2 regions of the Wujia sp. genome follow, and region 2 is predicted to be linked to the other one. Evidence: riboswitches for the same ligand, from Rfam matches in the RefSeq annotation. Region 2 holds a riboswitch; the other holds the start of a gene.
The links. Region 2 has a riboswitch for cyclic di-GMP ahead of ACZQK9_RS06795 (hybrid sensor histidine kinase/response regulator). Riboswitches for the same ligand answer to the same signal wherever they lie in the genome.
Positions count from the first base shown of each region.

Region 1: linked by a shared signal. The riboswitch ahead of ACZQK9_RS04470 (ATP-binding protein) and the one ahead of ACZQK9_RS06795 (hybrid sensor histidine kinase/response regulator) in region 2 are both predicted to bind cyclic di-GMP.

Region 1 covers NZ_DBMFCD010000003.1:84,141-92,655, reverse strand. The annotation lists gene ACZQK9_RS04490 (ABC transporter permease) at 1-645, shown strand, start outside; gene ACZQK9_RS04485 (putative DNA modification/repair radical SAM protein) at 774-2,486, shown strand; gene ACZQK9_RS04480 (TIGR03915 family putative DNA repair protein) at 2,496-3,260, shown strand; gene ACZQK9_RS04475 (histidine phosphatase family protein) at 3,304-3,849, shown strand; cyclic di-GMP riboswitch class I at 3,951-4,026, shown strand; gene ACZQK9_RS04470 (ATP-binding protein) at 4,213-7,086, shown strand; gene ACZQK9_RS04465 (ATP-binding response regulator) at 7,193-8,515, shown strand, end outside.
Region 2 covers NZ_DBMFCD010000005.1:158,371-166,885, reverse strand. The annotation lists gene iorA (indolepyruvate ferredoxin oxidoreductase subunit alpha) at 1-558, shown strand, start outside; gene ACZQK9_RS06815 (indolepyruvate oxidoreductase subunit beta) at 551-1,141, shown strand; gene ACZQK9_RS06810 (phenylacetate--CoA ligase family protein) at 1,202-2,443, shown strand; gene ACZQK9_RS06805 (cysteine hydrolase family protein) at 2,461-3,000, shown strand; gene ACZQK9_RS06800 (MerR family transcriptional regulator) at 3,038-3,838, opposite strand; cyclic di-GMP riboswitch class I at 4,265-4,340, shown strand; gene ACZQK9_RS06795 (hybrid sensor histidine kinase/response regulator) at 4,427-6,172, shown strand; gene ACZQK9_RS06790 (carboxymuconolactone decarboxylase family protein) at 6,353-7,129, shown strand; gene rlmD (23S rRNA (uracil(1939)-C(5))-methyltransferase RlmD) at 7,133-8,368, shown strand; gene ACZQK9_RS06780 (hypothetical protein) at 8,387-8,515, shown strand, end outside.

The DNA.
Region 1 (8,515 bases), on a different contig from region 2:
ACGACGACACTTGATACAAACAGTATGTCTAAGGCAGCGGGTTATTATAATTTTGCAAGCTACAGTCTGCTTGCCGGTGCGATCTTCGTGATCTGTCTGGTGCTTACGAGTTTCCAGGAGCTGCCAATCCGCAAACGTATCACGGTCAGCAGTATGAATTATAAGAAGCACAATGCGATCCTGCTTGCATCGAATCTGCTTTTTGCAATCGCATTATGGTTGTTTTACAGTCTGATCAGTTTCGTGATCGTCGGGAAGGTAATGTTCAGTGCGCAGGGAGCCATGTATCTGGCAAATTCGTTCGTATTCACCTTGTGTGCATTGACAATGGCATTCCTGATATCAAGCATCTTCAACAACAAGGAGGCGGTCAATGGAATCGTGAATGTTGTGGCACTTGGCTCGGCATTTCTGTGTGGTGCATTTATCCCGGTTGAGTGGCTGCCGGATGGCGTGCTTGCCGTGGGTCGTATCTTCCCGGCGTACTGGTATATTCAGACGAATGAATATCTTAAGACGCTGGAGACGGTAAGTGTATCTGCACTGAGACCGGTATTTATCAATATGCTGGCGATGGCTGGATATGGTGCGTTCTATATTATTGTGGCAAATATCGTGTCGGCTAAGAAACGGGTGGTGGCGTAATCCTAAAAACAGGCGAAGTGGAATTTCTGCATCGCCTGTTTTGCTGTTTTCAGATAAATTTGAACAAATGCAAACAAATGTTTGCAAAAGTCCTTGCAATCAAGAACATTTGTTCGTATAATGAAACTATGAGTATAGAAATGACGAACAATTACATAGAAGAATATACAACACAGGAGAAGCTGCAGATTCTTGCGGATGCTGCCAAGTACGATGTGGCGTGCACGTCCAGCGGATCGGATCGCCGGGGGAAGAAAGGAGAACTTGGCAATGCGGCAGCTTGCGGCATCTGCCACAGCTTTGCTTCGGATGGCAGATGTATCTCCCTGCTTAAGATATTGATGACGAATCACTGCGTCTATGATTGCAAATACTGCATCAACCGCGCAAGCAATGATGTGAAGCGCGCGACCTTCACGCCGCAGGAGATCTGCGAGCTCACGGTGGAGTTTTACAAGCGGAATTATATTGAAGGCCTGTTCTTAAGCTCCGGTGTTCTGAAGAACCCGACCTACACGATGGAGAAGATGTGTGAGACGTTGCTTCTGCTTCGGACGAAATACCATTTTAACGGATACATCCATGTGAAGACGATTCCGGGTGCATCGGATGAACTGCTTGCGGCAGCGGGATATCTGGCAGACCGTATCAGCGTGAATATGGAGCTGCCGACAGAGGAAGGATTGCGGACACTGGCACCGAATAAGACGATGCAGACAATCTTAGATCCGATGGGAAAGGTGCGGAACACGATTGCGTCCCATCGGATGGCAATCGGGAAATCCGCACACATGGAGCGGAGCAAGGGCAATCAGTTCTTAAGTCAGAGTATCTTCGGGACTGCGTCAAAGAAGCAGTTTGCAGATGGATTGATGAAGGAGAAGGACGCAGGGAAAATCGCTGCGGATGGGGCAGTGGTTCGGGAGTCTGCGAGTGCTTATGGAAACAGGTCTGCTGTACAGGATGGTGTTGTAGAATCAAATAGTATTACAAATGGAAAACTGGATGCAGGAAAATTAAAAGAGGAAAAAGAGCGGAACGGTCGGTCGGGGAATGGAGAGACCATGCATGATCAGGCACAATCTACGATTGAGGCTTTGGCTGCGAAGATGAATGGAACGGTTCTGGATAGCGCTCTCACATGGGACAACGCATACCAGCTTGCACCACTTGATATGTCGAAATTAAAGCGGCGGTTTGCACCGGCGGGGCAGAGCACGCAGATGATTATCGGGGCAACCGGCGAGAGCGATTATACGTTGCTGCAGACGACACAGCAGTTGTATCAGGGCTTCGATTTGAAGCGAGTCTTTTATTCGGCATATATTCCGCTGAATGAGGATAAAGTATTGCCGCAGATTGGAACACCGCCACCGCTCCTGCGGGAACACCGGTTGTATCAGGCGGACTGGCTGCTCCGGTTCTATGGATTCCAGGCGGGAGAATTGTTATCGGAAGAGAAGCCGAATTTCAATGAACTGGTTGATCCGAAGTGTGACTGGGCGCTGCGGCATCTGGAGCAATTTCCGGTGGAAGTGCAGACGGCAAGCTATGCGATGCTCTTGCGTGTGCCGGGCATCGGACCGAAATCGGCAGGGCGGATCACATATGCAAGACGTTATGGCAGGCTGGATTTCGCTTCCTTGAAGAAGATGGGTGTCGTGTTGAAACGGGCGCAATATTTCATTACCTGCGACGGCAGGCAGATGTATCACACACCGGTCGAGGAAGGGTATATCACAAGGCAGTTGACCGGCGTCGACCAGAAGGATATATGGAGGGCAGAGCATGCGAATGAATCGTTCACGCAGATGTCTCTGGCGGATTTCGGAATTGGGTAGATTGTAGTTATGAAGATATATACATGTAAAGACCGGCTGGAGGATATTATGACCTGCATCTATGATGCATGGGTGGAAGCCTTGCAGGTCGGTCATGATCAGATACAAGTGAAGAAAGAGCCGGTATTTCAACAGACGATGTTCGATGAGTACATTCATGTGGACGGCGATGCCAAAAAGGCAGAGAAGGTGATCCGTTCCATCCGGAGAGATATCTCGGATGAGGCGTATCTGGATGTCTATTATGCGACGCTTTCCGCAGAGGAAGATGCATTGCAGGTAATCTATAATTTCCTGCGGGTAGGATTCGCCGCTGGCTGCCGTGTGCTTGATTATTATACGAACCCGCATGTGATGCGGATATTGGAGCTACGGCGGAAGGTGGGGAATGAGAGCCACCATTTCCGGGAATTTGCGCGGTTTCAGTCGTTAAATGGGAAAGTCTATGTGAGTCATCTGGAACCGAAAAGCGATGTGATCATGCTGGTTGGCAGACATTTTGCAGATCGTATGCCATCGGAGCATTGGATGATCATTGATGATACAAGGAAGACCGCGTGTGTACATCCGAAGGATGGGACGAATTACCTGCGCTATCTGACCGATGCGGAATTTGAGACGCTTCGGAAGACGGAGGAGTACGAGGATGAATATACCGATATGTGGAAGACATTTTTTCACGCGGTTGGAATCAAAGAGCGTGAGAATTATATCTGCCAGCGGAATCTCTTCCCGATCTGGAAGCGGAAACATGCGGTGGAATTTAAGGATTAGATATGGTAGTATCTTGGTAGAAAAGACAGGAGGAACAGATACGATGGCATACTTCTATTTTACAAGACATGGACAGACAATCTGGAATGTAGAGAATAAAATCTGTGGCGCGACGGATATTGCACTTACAGAACTTGGACATACACAGGCAAAAGAATTGGGTGAACGGATGAAGGCAGCAGGAATCCATATTGATAAGATTCTGTATTCACCGCTCGTGCGTGCGGCAGATACCGCAAAGCATATCGCAGAAGTGACCGGCGTTCCGGCAGAGGAAGAGCTGCGATTGAAGGAGCAGAATTTTGGACGGTATGAGTCCACCCCGCGAAATGGTGCGGAATTTTCTGTTGCCAAGGCGCAGTTTGTCAACAGTTATGGTGGTGGGGAGTCCATGTTGAAGCTTTCCCAGAGAATCTATAATCTGCTGGATGATATTAAGAAAGAAGCGGAAAGCGAAGGGACGGTGTACCTGTTGGTGGCACATAACGGAATTTCACGTATTATTGAGTCGTATTTCCGTGATATGACGAACGAGGAATTTGCAGCATTTGGGATAAAGAATTGTGAGTTAAGAAAGTATGAATTTTAAGGGAAAGTTGACGGTTCTCTGATGGATTTGCAGATATTTTTTCAATTTTTGCCGATGATGCAAAAAAACATAGACACTAAAAAATATGAAGAGTATAATAAAAAAATTGTGGGCAAAGCAGACGAAAGTCTGTGACGCAAAGCTAGAGGGCCTGTAAAATGGCAGCCAGTTGCATGAAACTATGTACACTGTCTGTTTTTGGGAGTGTCTTTTTTTGTTGAAATAGTCATAATAAGTTTAGCAGGAAAGAAAAATGTATGTAATTTGGGGTTAGCCGGTATGAAGCTTGTATTTCAAACCGGTTGATAAGAAGACGTTGGAAGAGGCGGTAGGAAGTATAAAAACCGATACAAGGGGAGAAATATGAAACAGTTAATAATCTCAGACAAAGTACAAAAGGAGCTGCTTGCAGATTTTATGTCCATGGGGGAAACCAGCGGACTAATCGGTGGATATTGTGAGGATGAGTTTCCGGTTTATTATGCCAATGAAGAGATGGCACGGATGCTTGGTTACGATACAGTGGAAGAATTGGTTGAAGCAATTGACGGAAAAGTTATTAATACGATTCATCCTGATGACAGAGGACAGGTTCTAAAGGATATCGGGGATGAGTATTATGAGGGATTAACTTATGAGACCACATATCGTATGTCACGAAAAGACGGATCATGGTTCTGGACGGTTGATAAAGGAAAAGTCATGCGGACAGAGGAGGGAAAACTGGCGATTATCAGTGCCTGCTATGATATGACATCTTTCGTGGAACGACATAAGAAATTGGAAGAGCAAACTATGCTGTCGCAGGCGACGATCGATCAAATGCCTGGTGGTTATCACAGATGTTCCCTGGAGGAGGGTCACCCATTTATATATATCAGTAACAGGTTTCTTGCGATTCTCGGGTGGACCAGAGAAGAGATCAAGACAGAATTCGATAATAAATTTGATAATATGCTGCATCCGGATGACCGAAATCTTTGCGCAGAATATGCTATCCGGATTCTTGATACATGCGGGAATGGATTTACCGGGCAGGATCAGATTTACCGGGTGCTTGGAAAGGATGGCTATCACTGGGTCACAGATGCCACAACATTGGTGAAATCCGGGAACCAGACCTTTTTTCAGGGAAATATTACAGATATTACGGATTTTGTGAAGGAAAAAGAGAAAAAAGAGAAAGAACAGGAATACAGCAACCGGATTCTAAACGAACGTAACAGGGTTTTATCAGCTTTGACCATGGATTATACAACGGTACTTTTGTGTGATTTAAAGCAGGATACATTTGAAGTGGTAAAAGGGGATACCTTTATACACAATGCCCCTGAAGAAAAGCAGCAGTTAGTTTGTGGGAGTAACTGCTATTCGGAGAGAGTCCGATATTTTTTTGAAAATGTTCTGATCAAAGAATCTGCCCCGGAGTATCTGGAAAGACTTTTGCCGGATCATCTTATGAACGAATTAAAAGAAAAGGACAATATAGAGCTTTATCATAAGACCATACCGAATGGGACGGGTTCCACACATTTCCTGGCAAGAGCAATACGACTATCCGATGAGGAAGAGCATTTTAAGATTATCCTTGGTTTCTATTCTGTAGATGAAATTATTAAAAAAGAGAAGGAGATAGAGTTTCAAAGAGAGATTCTCGAAGGTCTTGGAAAAGTATATTTCTCTGTTCTCGCAGTAGATTTGGACAAGGATCAGGTGTTTCCCTATCGCGAGTTAGGTGAGAGTGGAAAGATTATTTCGGATTTTTGCAGAAAATGTGGGAAGAGATGGTCAAAAATAATTCCTTCTTATGCCAAGACGATGGTATCTGATAACACCAGCGGAAAATTTGAAAAGCAGCTGGGTCTGGAAGCCCTGCGTTCACAGGAAGAGGATTATTCCTTGACATACGAGTTTAAGTCGGAAACAGGGATTAAATATTATCAGGTAAGAGTGGCATACGTAAAGAAAAAAGATGGAACAAGGATGGCTGTAGTCGGAACAAGAAATATTGACTGTCTGATAAAAAAAGAGCGTGACCAGGAAGAAAAGCTGAAGAAAGCATATGCTGCTGCCGAAAATGCCAATAAAGCCAAAACAGAATTCCTGAATAATATGTCCCACGACATCCGGACGCCGATGAACGTGATCCTGGGATATAACCAGCTGATGAAATCACTGTTGACAGAACCAAAGCAACTGGATTATCAGAAGAAAATTGAACAATCCGGGAAACTGTTATTGTCCATCATCAATAATGTACTGGATATGGCCCGGATTGAAAGCGGCAAGATGAACCTAGATGAGAATTATGAGAGAGTTGGCGAGGTAGTAGATGAAATCATAAGTACGTTTTCGTCGGAAGCGGAAGAAAAGGAAATTCATCTAAGCGGCAGTATGCAGGTTACACATAGAAATATCCTGTGTGATGGTACAAAAATAAGGGAAATATATGTAAATCTTGTCAGTAATGCTATTAAATACACTCCGAGAGGTGGAGATGTAACAATCACTGTACAGGAACTGCCATGTGAAAAAGAAGGATATATAAAGATAAAATCCGAGGTAGCGGATACCGGTATTGGCATGAGCGAGGAATATCTTCCAACGTTATTCGAACCGTTCAGCCGTGAATATAATACAACGACCGGAAAAGTCGGAGGAACCGGTCTTGGAATGGCAATCGTAAAGAAAATGGTTGATCTGATGGGCGGCAGTCTTGAAGTGGAAAGCAAACTGGGAAAAGGAACCGTATTTACAGTTACGCTGATGCATAAAATAGCGGATAAGAAATATTACAACCAGGAGATAGAAACAGCAGATGTATCTGATATAGTAGAACCCCTGCGTGGAAAGCATGTTCTGCTGGCGGAGGATAATGATCTGAATGCAGAAATTGCGATGGCAGTTCTGGAAGATACAGGTATTGTTATCGAACGTGTGGAAGATGGAATTCAGTGTGTGAACAGAATCGAGCAGATGCCATACGGAACATATGATCTGATACTTATGGATATCCAGATGCCAAATATGGATGGTTATCAGACAGCCCGGTGTATCCGGCATTTAAATGACAACAAGAAGGCAGAGATCCCGATCGTTGCCATGACAGCAGATGCCTTTGCAGAAGACAGAAAAAGAGCATTAGACGCCGGCATGAATGGACACATTGCCAAACCGATTAATATTGAGAAGATGGAAAAAATCATTCTTTCTGTATTGAATAAACAGGATAATTGAAAATATGAAATAATCTTGTGTGAATGAAATTGAGAAAGACGGTGAAGAATTGAAAAAAATTCTGAAACAATTAGAATACAGCAAATATATCATGGAAAAGCTCTGCATGGATTTTACGTCAGTGTATGTTGTGGATCTCAATTCCGGAAAGTTTGAGACACTAAAACTGGCACAAAATACAAATGCGCTTAAAATGTTGAATGAAAAACAGAAGACGTATGAAATGTTTCACGACTATGTGGCTCAGTATGCTAAGGAGTATGTGCCGGAAGACGAAAGAGCGGAATTCAAAAAATGTTTTTCGTATCAATATTTGAAAGAACAGCTTTGCAGCATGGATAGATTCGTATTTCATTACAGGAGTATTCCAAATGCGGGAGATCGACAGTATTTTGAAGTACAGGCAGTGAAACTTAATGGTGAAACAGAGGATTCGGAGTTCATAATCCTTGTGGGAATCCGTCATATTGATGAAGTCATGGTGAAAGAAAAACAGATTCAGGACAGACTTAAAAAGGCTCTGGAAGATGCAACGCTGAAAAACGAGATTATTTCAGCAATCGGTAAAAGTTATAATTATATTTCCAGAATTGACCTCGAAGCTGACTATTATGAGGTTGTATCCGGAGAAGAAAACTTTCCGGCAACGGCAAAGCTTAAAGGGGAGATGAGTAAGACACTCCGCCATAATTGTGAGCAGATAGTCGCAGAAGAGTATTTGGAGGCTTTTCTGTTATTCTGTGATGTTTCAACAATGGCAGAACGCTTACAGGACAAGGAATCCATATCCATGGAATATCGTACAGTGAATGGAGACTGGCACAGAACCCGCCTGATCGTGAAGAAAAGAGATGAGCACGGACGTGTAACCCATGTCCTGTGTGCAGTCAGATCGATCAATGATGAAAAAAGAAAGGAACAGCGGCTTGCCTTAAGGGCGGCAGAAGCCAAGCATGAAACTGCGTTGAAGACCCGTTTTCTGTCGAATATGAGCCATGATATCCGCACTCCGATGAATGGGATCATAGGTCTGCTCGATATGGCGGAAGAATTTCCAGATGATCTGCAGATGCAGGAAAAATGTAGAAAGCAGATTAGAGAATTGTCAAAATACCTGTTATCTATGGTGAATGACATTCTGGATATGAATAAGCTGCAATCTGGTGAGAGCGTCAACCAGGATATGACGTTTGATATCACAGATATGTTAAGAACAGTAAATGAAGCAGCCTGGATCAAAGCAGAAGAAAAGCAGATAGAGTATATCGTTGAGTGGGGAAAAAGCTCATTTACCAATCAGTATCTGGTGGGTAACCCTCTTTATACAGCGAGAATCTTATCAATTCTTGCCGATAATGCGATTAAATTTTCGCACATTGGAAGTACCATATCTGTGAACTGCATCGAAGAGCAGTTAGATGATAAGAAT
Region 2 (8,515 bases):
ACGTGCTTCGGATTCGTGGGCGATTCGACATTTTTCGCATCGGGTATGACGGGTGTCGTAAATGCGGTGTACAACAACGCAGATATGATTCTCTGTGTGCTGGATAATTCGACAACGGCGATGACCGGTCATCAACCGCATCCGGGAATCGGACGGAATATGATGGGGCAGTTTGTGGATAAGGTAGACATCGCGAAGGTGTTAGAGGGAATCGGCGTGCATAAGATTATAACCGTCGATCCGTTGGATCTTGCTGCGTCGGTGGCTGCCGTGCAAGAATGCGATAAGCTTCCGGGCGTGAAAGCAATCATCTTCAAGTCACCGTGTATTGCAATCTCCAAGCCAGATGGCAAATGTCATATCTCAGAGAAATGCATCAACTGTAAGAAATGCATCCGTGAGATTGGCTGTCCGGCACTCATTACCGTGGATGGAAATGTGACGATTGATGAAAACTTATGTACCGGCTGCGGTTTGTGCAGTCAGATCTGTCCGGTTCACGCCATTGATGGTGGGGAACAGGTATCATCAGAAAAAGGAGGTGCCAGCCATGAATAAGGATATATTGATCTGTGGTGTCGGTGGACAGGGAACCGTGCTGGCATCCAAAATTATTGCGGCATCGGCGATGGATGAAGGTTCGGCAGTTCATTCGGCAGAGACAATCGGTATGGCACAGCGAGGCGGTTCGGTGACGAGCCATGTGCGTATCGGGGAGGCATATGCACCGCTGATCCCACAGGGGGCAGCAGATATGATTCTCGCATTTGAGCCGGCGGAGGCTGTGCGGAACTTAGGGTATCTGAAAAAGGATGGAATCGTGATCGTGAATCGTGTACCGGTAAAACCGGTGACAGAATCTTTGCAGGATACCGGGTACGACGGCATTGAGATGATTGCATATCTGCAGAAGAAATGCAGTTGTATCGTAATCGATGCAGAGAAAATCTGTGCACCGTTTGGCTCGTCACGATATTTCAATATTGCTATTCTGGGCGTGGCAGTTGGAAGCGGACGGCTTGGAATCAGCAAGGAAACCGTGCTTGCAGAGCTTGAAAGACGCGTGCCGTCAAAATATGTAGAGACAAACAAAGCGGCATTTTACGCAGGCGTGGAAGTGGGAAGCGGAAAAACGTTGTGATAGAGAAAATTACGTATAATAAGTCGATATTATAAATCGTATTTGGAGGAGGAACCAACTATGAAATTAACAGAGTTACAGTTGTCGCAGGTAGACGCACAGATTAAGCGTCTGATCCAGACCGACAGCTATTACGGAAAGATTTACAAAGAAGCAGGAATCACAGGTGTTTCAAGCCAGGAGGAGTTCGAGCAGCTTCCGTTCTCCAGCAAGGCGGACCTTCGAAATGCTTATCCGCTTGGAATTCAGGCGGTACCGGATGAGGAGGTGGTACGAATCCATTCTTCGTCCGGAACGACAGGTAAGCCGGTCATCATTCCTTATACAGCAAAGGATGTGGATGACTGGGCGATTATGTTTGCACGATGCTATGAAACCGCAGGCATCACAAACAAAGATCATATTCAGATTACAGCCGGTTATGGTCTGTGGACGGCGGGAATCGGATTTCAGGCAGGCTGTGAGAAGCTTGGCGCAATGGCAATTCCGATGGGACCGGGTAATACAGATAAGCAGATTCAGATGATGATGGATCTGAAATCGACCGTCCTTACTGCGACATCTTCGTATGCATTGCTTCTGGCGGAGGAAATCAATAAAAGAGGAATCCGCGATCAACTGTATCTGAAGAAAGGTATTTTTGGTTCCGAGCGTTGGAGTGAGAAGATGCGGGAATACATTAAAAGGGAGCTTGGAGTTTCTCTTTATGATATCTATGGTCTGACGGAGATTTATGGACCGGGCATCGGAATCAGCTGTGATGAAGATGCGGGTATGCATTACTGGGATGATTACGTATATATTGAGATTGTTGATCCGAAGACACTTCAGCCGGTACCGGACGGAGAAGAAGGAGAGATTGTTATAACAACACTTGTCAAGGAAGGCGCACCGCTTCTGCGATTCCGGACACATGATATCTCCAGAATTATTCCGGGCGAATGTGCATGTGGTAACAAATATCCGCGTCTTGATATAATTAAGGGACGTAGTGATGATATGTTCAAGGTACATGGTGTCAATATGTTCCCAAGTCAGGTGGAGGAGATTCTCGGCATGGTCGATGGTGTATCGAGCGAGTACAACATTAACATCGCGCATGATGAGGCACACAACCGAGACATCATCATGGTGACTGTTGAGGCGGAAGGCCGTGTGGACTTCGAGCAGACAGGTCAGACGATTAAAAATCTGTTCAAGTCGAAGATGAGTGTTACACCGAAGATCAATGTTGTGCCGGTTGGAACATTACCGCGAACAGAGAAGAAGGCGAAGCGTGTGATCGATCACCGTGAGGTGTAGGAAAAGGAGGTCCACAGATGCGAAACATTTTAATTGTAGTAGATATGCAGAAAGACTTTGTAACAGGTGCACTTGCGTCAGTGGAAGCACAGGCGATTCTGCCGGAGGTGAAGGCGAAAATAAGAGAGTATGATCGTGCTGGTAAGGAGATCATTTTCACGCGGGATACACATGGAGAAGATTATATGCAGACGAACGAGGGAAAGCATCTGCCGGTTCCACATTGTATCAAAGGGACGGATGGATGGCAGATCTGTGCGGAGCTTACCGATGGAATCACTTCGGAATATAAGGCCGTTGACAAGCCGACATTCGGGTTTTTAGGTTGGAAGGATGTCCTTGCGAGTGAGACTGCGGATGGTTCGGATCTGGATATTGAAATGATTGGAGTCTGCACGGACATCTGTGTCGTGTCGAACGCCCTTATACTGAAAGCCATGTATCCGGAAGCCACGGTGCGCGTGGATGCAGGCTGTTGTGCAGGTGTGACACCGGAAGCACATGCGGCAGCACTTGTGACGATGCGTTCCTGTCAGGTGGACATAATCGATAAATAAGGAACAAGAGATGGATAGTGGGGAGAAATGTAATTATTTACAAACATCCCCCACTATTCTCTGAGAAGGGCAGGGCAACCTGCGTGATGTAGTCTTCTGTATGGTCTTTGCGGTTTGGAGGCCCTTCGAGATAGATACAGTGGAATCCGCCGGTTGCCTGAATTTTATTTTCCTGTACATATGCCAGCAGGGCGTCGATCGCGGTATTGATTCCTTCGTAAGCACCACGATAGTAGATGCACAAGGCAGACGTTTCCGCAAACTCCATCCGCTCTTCTCCCACAAAATCTTCCGAGACAGGGATGCAGCATAGCAGATCGAGTTCCTTGCAGGAGGAACCTATACGTATAGTAAACATGCGGCTTTTCAGGGACATTTTTCCTGTCCTGGCAGCGGCAATATAGGTATCCCGCAATTTGATGGCGGCGTCCTTCGCATCTGTACACTGGTATCTGCGGCAGAAACACACCTGCCTGGGCAGGCGGACGCGGTGCACGCTTAAGTCTCCCGGTTTTGCCGCGCGCAATTGAAGCAGATGGATGTTGCGGTCCAAGGTTGCCCGCAGATCCATGAGGCGGTCAAGATAGCGGTCAAGGTTTTCTGTATCATAGTAATATTCTCTGATTTCCGCCAGCGAAAGTCCCAGTGTCTGCAACGAGCGGATGGCGCGAATCTGTGTCATATTATCCGCAGTATAATAGCGGTAGCCGCTTGCTTCATCTTTTACCGCAGGTGTCAGCAACCCCATCTCTTCATAGACAAGGATGGCCTTTCGTGTCACTCCCAGAATCTTGGCGATCTCGCCGATTTTAAATAAATCCTCACTTTGTTTTCTCATAGAAATTCTCCTGATAAAATCGGTATTTTTTTTGATGATGCGAATCTCTGTCTAAATATAATCCGAATAATCAATCCCATACAATCAAGTCTTTTCTGCAGATAACGCGAATTATTCGCGATTTCTGTCTGGAAAAATCAAATTTCCCATTGACTTGTCCCTTAGGGTACGATTTAAAATCATCATAGCAGAATGTTCATAAGTTTACAAGAGGAGGAAAACTCTCAGAAAAAGAATAATTCCTAGTTTGGATGGCAGGGCTGCAGATCGGTGGTCTGTGGGCCTGCCGGATGTAAGAAATATAAAATGCAATTGCACATGGATTATTACCGGATATTTAAAGATTCATAAAATTTGGTGTAAGAATCTAGTAATATTGTACAATTGTAATTAATAATAGTATGTGTTACTATTTCGATAGTATAAGCAAATATGTGGCAAAACAATCGAAAGATTGCGACGCAAAGCTATAGGGCCTGTAAGATGGCAGCCAGTTGCACGGACGTATAACGTAACGTTTATTTCAGAAGCATTGTATTGCCATATAGGGTAGGTATAATGCTTTTTTTTGATAAGGGTAGGATGTACATGGACAAAAGAGATGAGTACAAGCAGACAATAATGAATATGGAGGCGGTGCTTGCAAAGGTGTTGACGCTGGATCATTCGATGTCAGAGCAGCAGTTAGATATGCAGATTCCGCAGTTACTTGAGGAGATTGGAGAATATACGCAGTCAGATCGTGTGTATATTTTCGATTGGGCATCTCTGGATCATAGGGGCTATCGAAACACGTTTGAGTGGTGCAAAGAGGGAGTACATTCCTTGCAGAAACGGCTGCAGAAGCTCTCTGTGCAGATGATACCATGCTGGCAAAAACGGTTTGAACAGGGAGACGGTGTACTGATTGCCAGCATAGATGATGTGCAGAATGAGATGCCGTTTGAGTATGAATTTCTGCAGATGAGAGGTGTTCATACAGCGATTGCAGTACCGATTATGTCGCAGAATCGTTTGAATGGTTTTCTGGGACTGGATAATCCGGAAACAGAATTCGGGCAACTTACAACTATGCTGTTACGCGATGCAGGAACGCATATTAGTTATATTCGCGAACATCATAGAACCACGCAGAAAGAGCACGGACAGATGAAGCTTTTGGCACAGGCGTTTGAGGAGGCACACAAAGCGCATGTTGCGAAATCGGAGTTTTTATCCCGTATGTCGCATGATATCCGTATGCCGTTAAATGATATCATAGGGATGATGGATATAGGCGAGCGGAGTTATGAAGATGTAGAGCTCATGAGAGCAAACCGTGTGAAGACAACGACGGAAACGAATTATCTGATGAAGCTGCTTGGAGATGCACTGGAGATGTGTAAGCTGCAGGACGGCTCAGCTGTGCTGGTGCAGGAAGAATTTTATATGGCAGATGTCATTGCAGAGATGATAGCATTTGCACAGGCGCGGGGAGAAGGAAAGAAAATAACGATTGTGGCGGATATTGCAGAAAATATCAGATATTCCCGCGTGTATGGAAGCCCGATACATGTGCGGCAAATGCTGGAAAAAATACTTACAAATGCGATTCAGTATAACCGTTATGAGGGTATGGTAAAGTTCAAAGTCCGCATCGCGATGCAGAATGTGGCTCGTGTTGTGTATGAATTCACAATTGAAGATAATGGAGTTGGGATGGAGCCCGAGTTTATTGACCATATCTTTGAACCGTTTGTGCAGGAAGCAATGGATGTGCGTAGCAGTTATCAGGGAACCGGACTTGGCATGGCGATAACGAAGAGTATTCTTGACCTTATGGATGGGAATATCCGCGTGGAAAGCAGAAAAAATGTCGGAAGCACATTTACTGTCACGATTCCTTTTGAGAAGGTCACACGTGATGAGTTTGAAGGAAATATGCAGAGAGAAACAGTGCAGTCGAATGTAACAAATATGCGGATTCTTCTTGCGGAAGATAATGACATAAACCGGGATGTTGTGAAATTCATTTTGGAAGATGCAGGAGCGAAGGTGCATGCAGTTTCAGATGGGTATCAGGCAGTGGAGGCATATCTTGGCGCACCGGAGAATACCTATGATGTGATCCTGATGGATGTCATGATGCCGAATATTGATGGATTGGAAGCTACGCGGATTATCCGTGGGCAGAAACGTGCAGATGCGCGCACGATAGGGATTGTGGCACTTAGTGTAAATGTATTTGCAGAAGACGCGCAACGAACCAGAGCTGCGGGAATGAGTGAGCAGCTTACAAAGCCGTTAAATACAGAGAAGATGCTGCGGACGATTGCGCGGTATCGCAGGTGCTGAATAAAAAGAACAGAGTATTGCTTTTTCGTTTGAGAAAGCAATACTTTTTTTACGTGTGAAATGTGATATAATCATTATAGTTGGATGTGTCTGTGCATGCAGACATGATACGAGAACTTCATGGAGCTGCATGCAACATGGAATAATGAGAGACAGGTTTTTTGGGAAGGAGTTGTTACTATGAATTTATATGAGACAGATGCAGAATTTATGGAGCGCTTTGAACGTTTTGCGTTTACGGAGATCGTAAATGAGAATGGAATCAAGCTGGATGACGAGACCAGGTATATGTCAATTCTGGCATCCCTGATTGGATGCCAGGGCGTAGATGCGTATAAGGTGATTGTGGCGAAGGCGTTGGACAGTGGTCTGTCACCGATGGTAATTAAGGAGATTGTGTATCAGTCTGTAGATTATCTTGGTATGGGCAGAGTCTGGCCATTTCTGGTTGCTACAAATGTCGTTATGGAAGCAAAGGGAATTGAACTTCCGCTTCTGGATTCGACAAGAGCCAAGCAGGGTCGCCTGGGCATGACGAAACAGGAGCGGTTGGAGAAGGCTGCTTCGGATGAGCCGGAGGCTGCCGGTGCAGGTGCGGAAGCTGCCGAGGAGGAGAAGTTTGCGGAGCAGACGGGAATCTTTGAGGAGCATATGAAGGAAGTCTGGAAGGACAGCCATATCAACAAATGGCTGAAGGAGAATTATTTCGGGGATGATTATCCGGGAAGCCGTCTGCCGCTTGCAAAACGGGAACTGGTAACGTTCTGTTTCTTGTTTGCACAGGGTGGCTGTGATATGCAGGTGGTTGCACATGCAAAGGGCAATATGAAAATCGGAAATGACAAGGAATTGTTGATGCGTGTGATCTCACAGAGCCTGCCATACATTGGATATCCGAGATGTTTAAATGCAGTGAATTGTGTCAATGAAGCCGAACGACAGATGAAGCAGGAGTAAGTGATGACAAAGCAGGGAAGATACAAGCAGAGTGGTGAACAATCTAAGAAGCATGTACATGTAAGTGAGAACGGACATACAGGAAATAAATCCGTCTGCCCGATCTCGAAGAAATGCGGTGGGTGCCAGTATATTGACAAGTCTTATGCGGAGCAATTAAAGATCAAGACCGATCAGGTGAAGAAGCTACTTGCTCCATATGGTTCCGTGGATGAAATTATCGGCATGAAAGAACCATATCATTACAGGAACAAGGTCAATGCGGCATTTCACCATAAGCGAAATGGCGAGATTCTGGCGGGTGTATATGAAGAAGGAACGCACCGGGTGCTGTCGGTGGATGATTGTAAGATCGAGAATCGTCTGGCACAGGAGATTGTGGAGACAATCCGAGGGTTGCTACCTTCCTTTAAGATTACTGTCTATAATGAAGATAGTGGGTATGGATTGCTGCGCCATGTGATGATCCGGACCGGACATGCGACCGGAGAAGTTATGGTTGTGCTTGTGACGGCGTCACCGATCTTCCCATCGAAGAAGAATTTTGCGAAGGCACTTGTCAAAGCGCATCCGCAGATCACGACGATCGTGCAGAATATCAATGACAAGGATACAAGTATGGTGCTTGGCGAGCGAAATCAAGTGTTGTACGGCAGAGGATTTATCGAAGACAAGCTGTGCGGGAAGACTTTCAAGATCTCGCCGACGAGCTTCTATCAGGTGAATCCGGTGCAGACTGAGTTCCTGTATAACAAGGCGATGGAATATGCAAACCTTACCGGCGAAGAGGTGGCCGTGGACGCGTACTGTGGAACCGGTACGATCGGAATCGTGGCAAGTGACCATGCGAAACAGGTGATCGGTGTCGAACTGAACAAGGCAGCCGCGAAGGATGCCATCACGAACGTGAAGCGTAACGATTGTAAGAATGTCCGGATCTATGATGGCGACGCGGGCAAGTTCATGGTTGGTATGGCAGAAGCCGGAACCGATGTGGATGTTGTATTCTTGGATCCGCCGCGCAGTGGCAGCACACCGGAGTTCTTTGATTCCGTCTGTAAGCTGGCACCGAAGCGGGTCGTGTATATCTCCTGCGGACCGGAAAGTCTGGCGCGGGATCTGAAATACCTGAAGAGCAAGCGGATGTATCGGGTGGAGAAGATCGCGCTTGTGGATTTGTTTCCGTGGACGGAACATTGTGAGGCAGTGTGCCTGATAAGTAGAGAAAGAAGTTCGTAGTTGGGGGAATAGAATTACATGAGAACAAATCACAAATTTCCATTTGCTATGACTAAGAAATCGTTGGTTGTATATATCGTTTTTACAGTACTTATGGGATTATTTCTGTTTTTTGGCAGAGGAGATGTGGTTGGAAAGTGTGCGGCA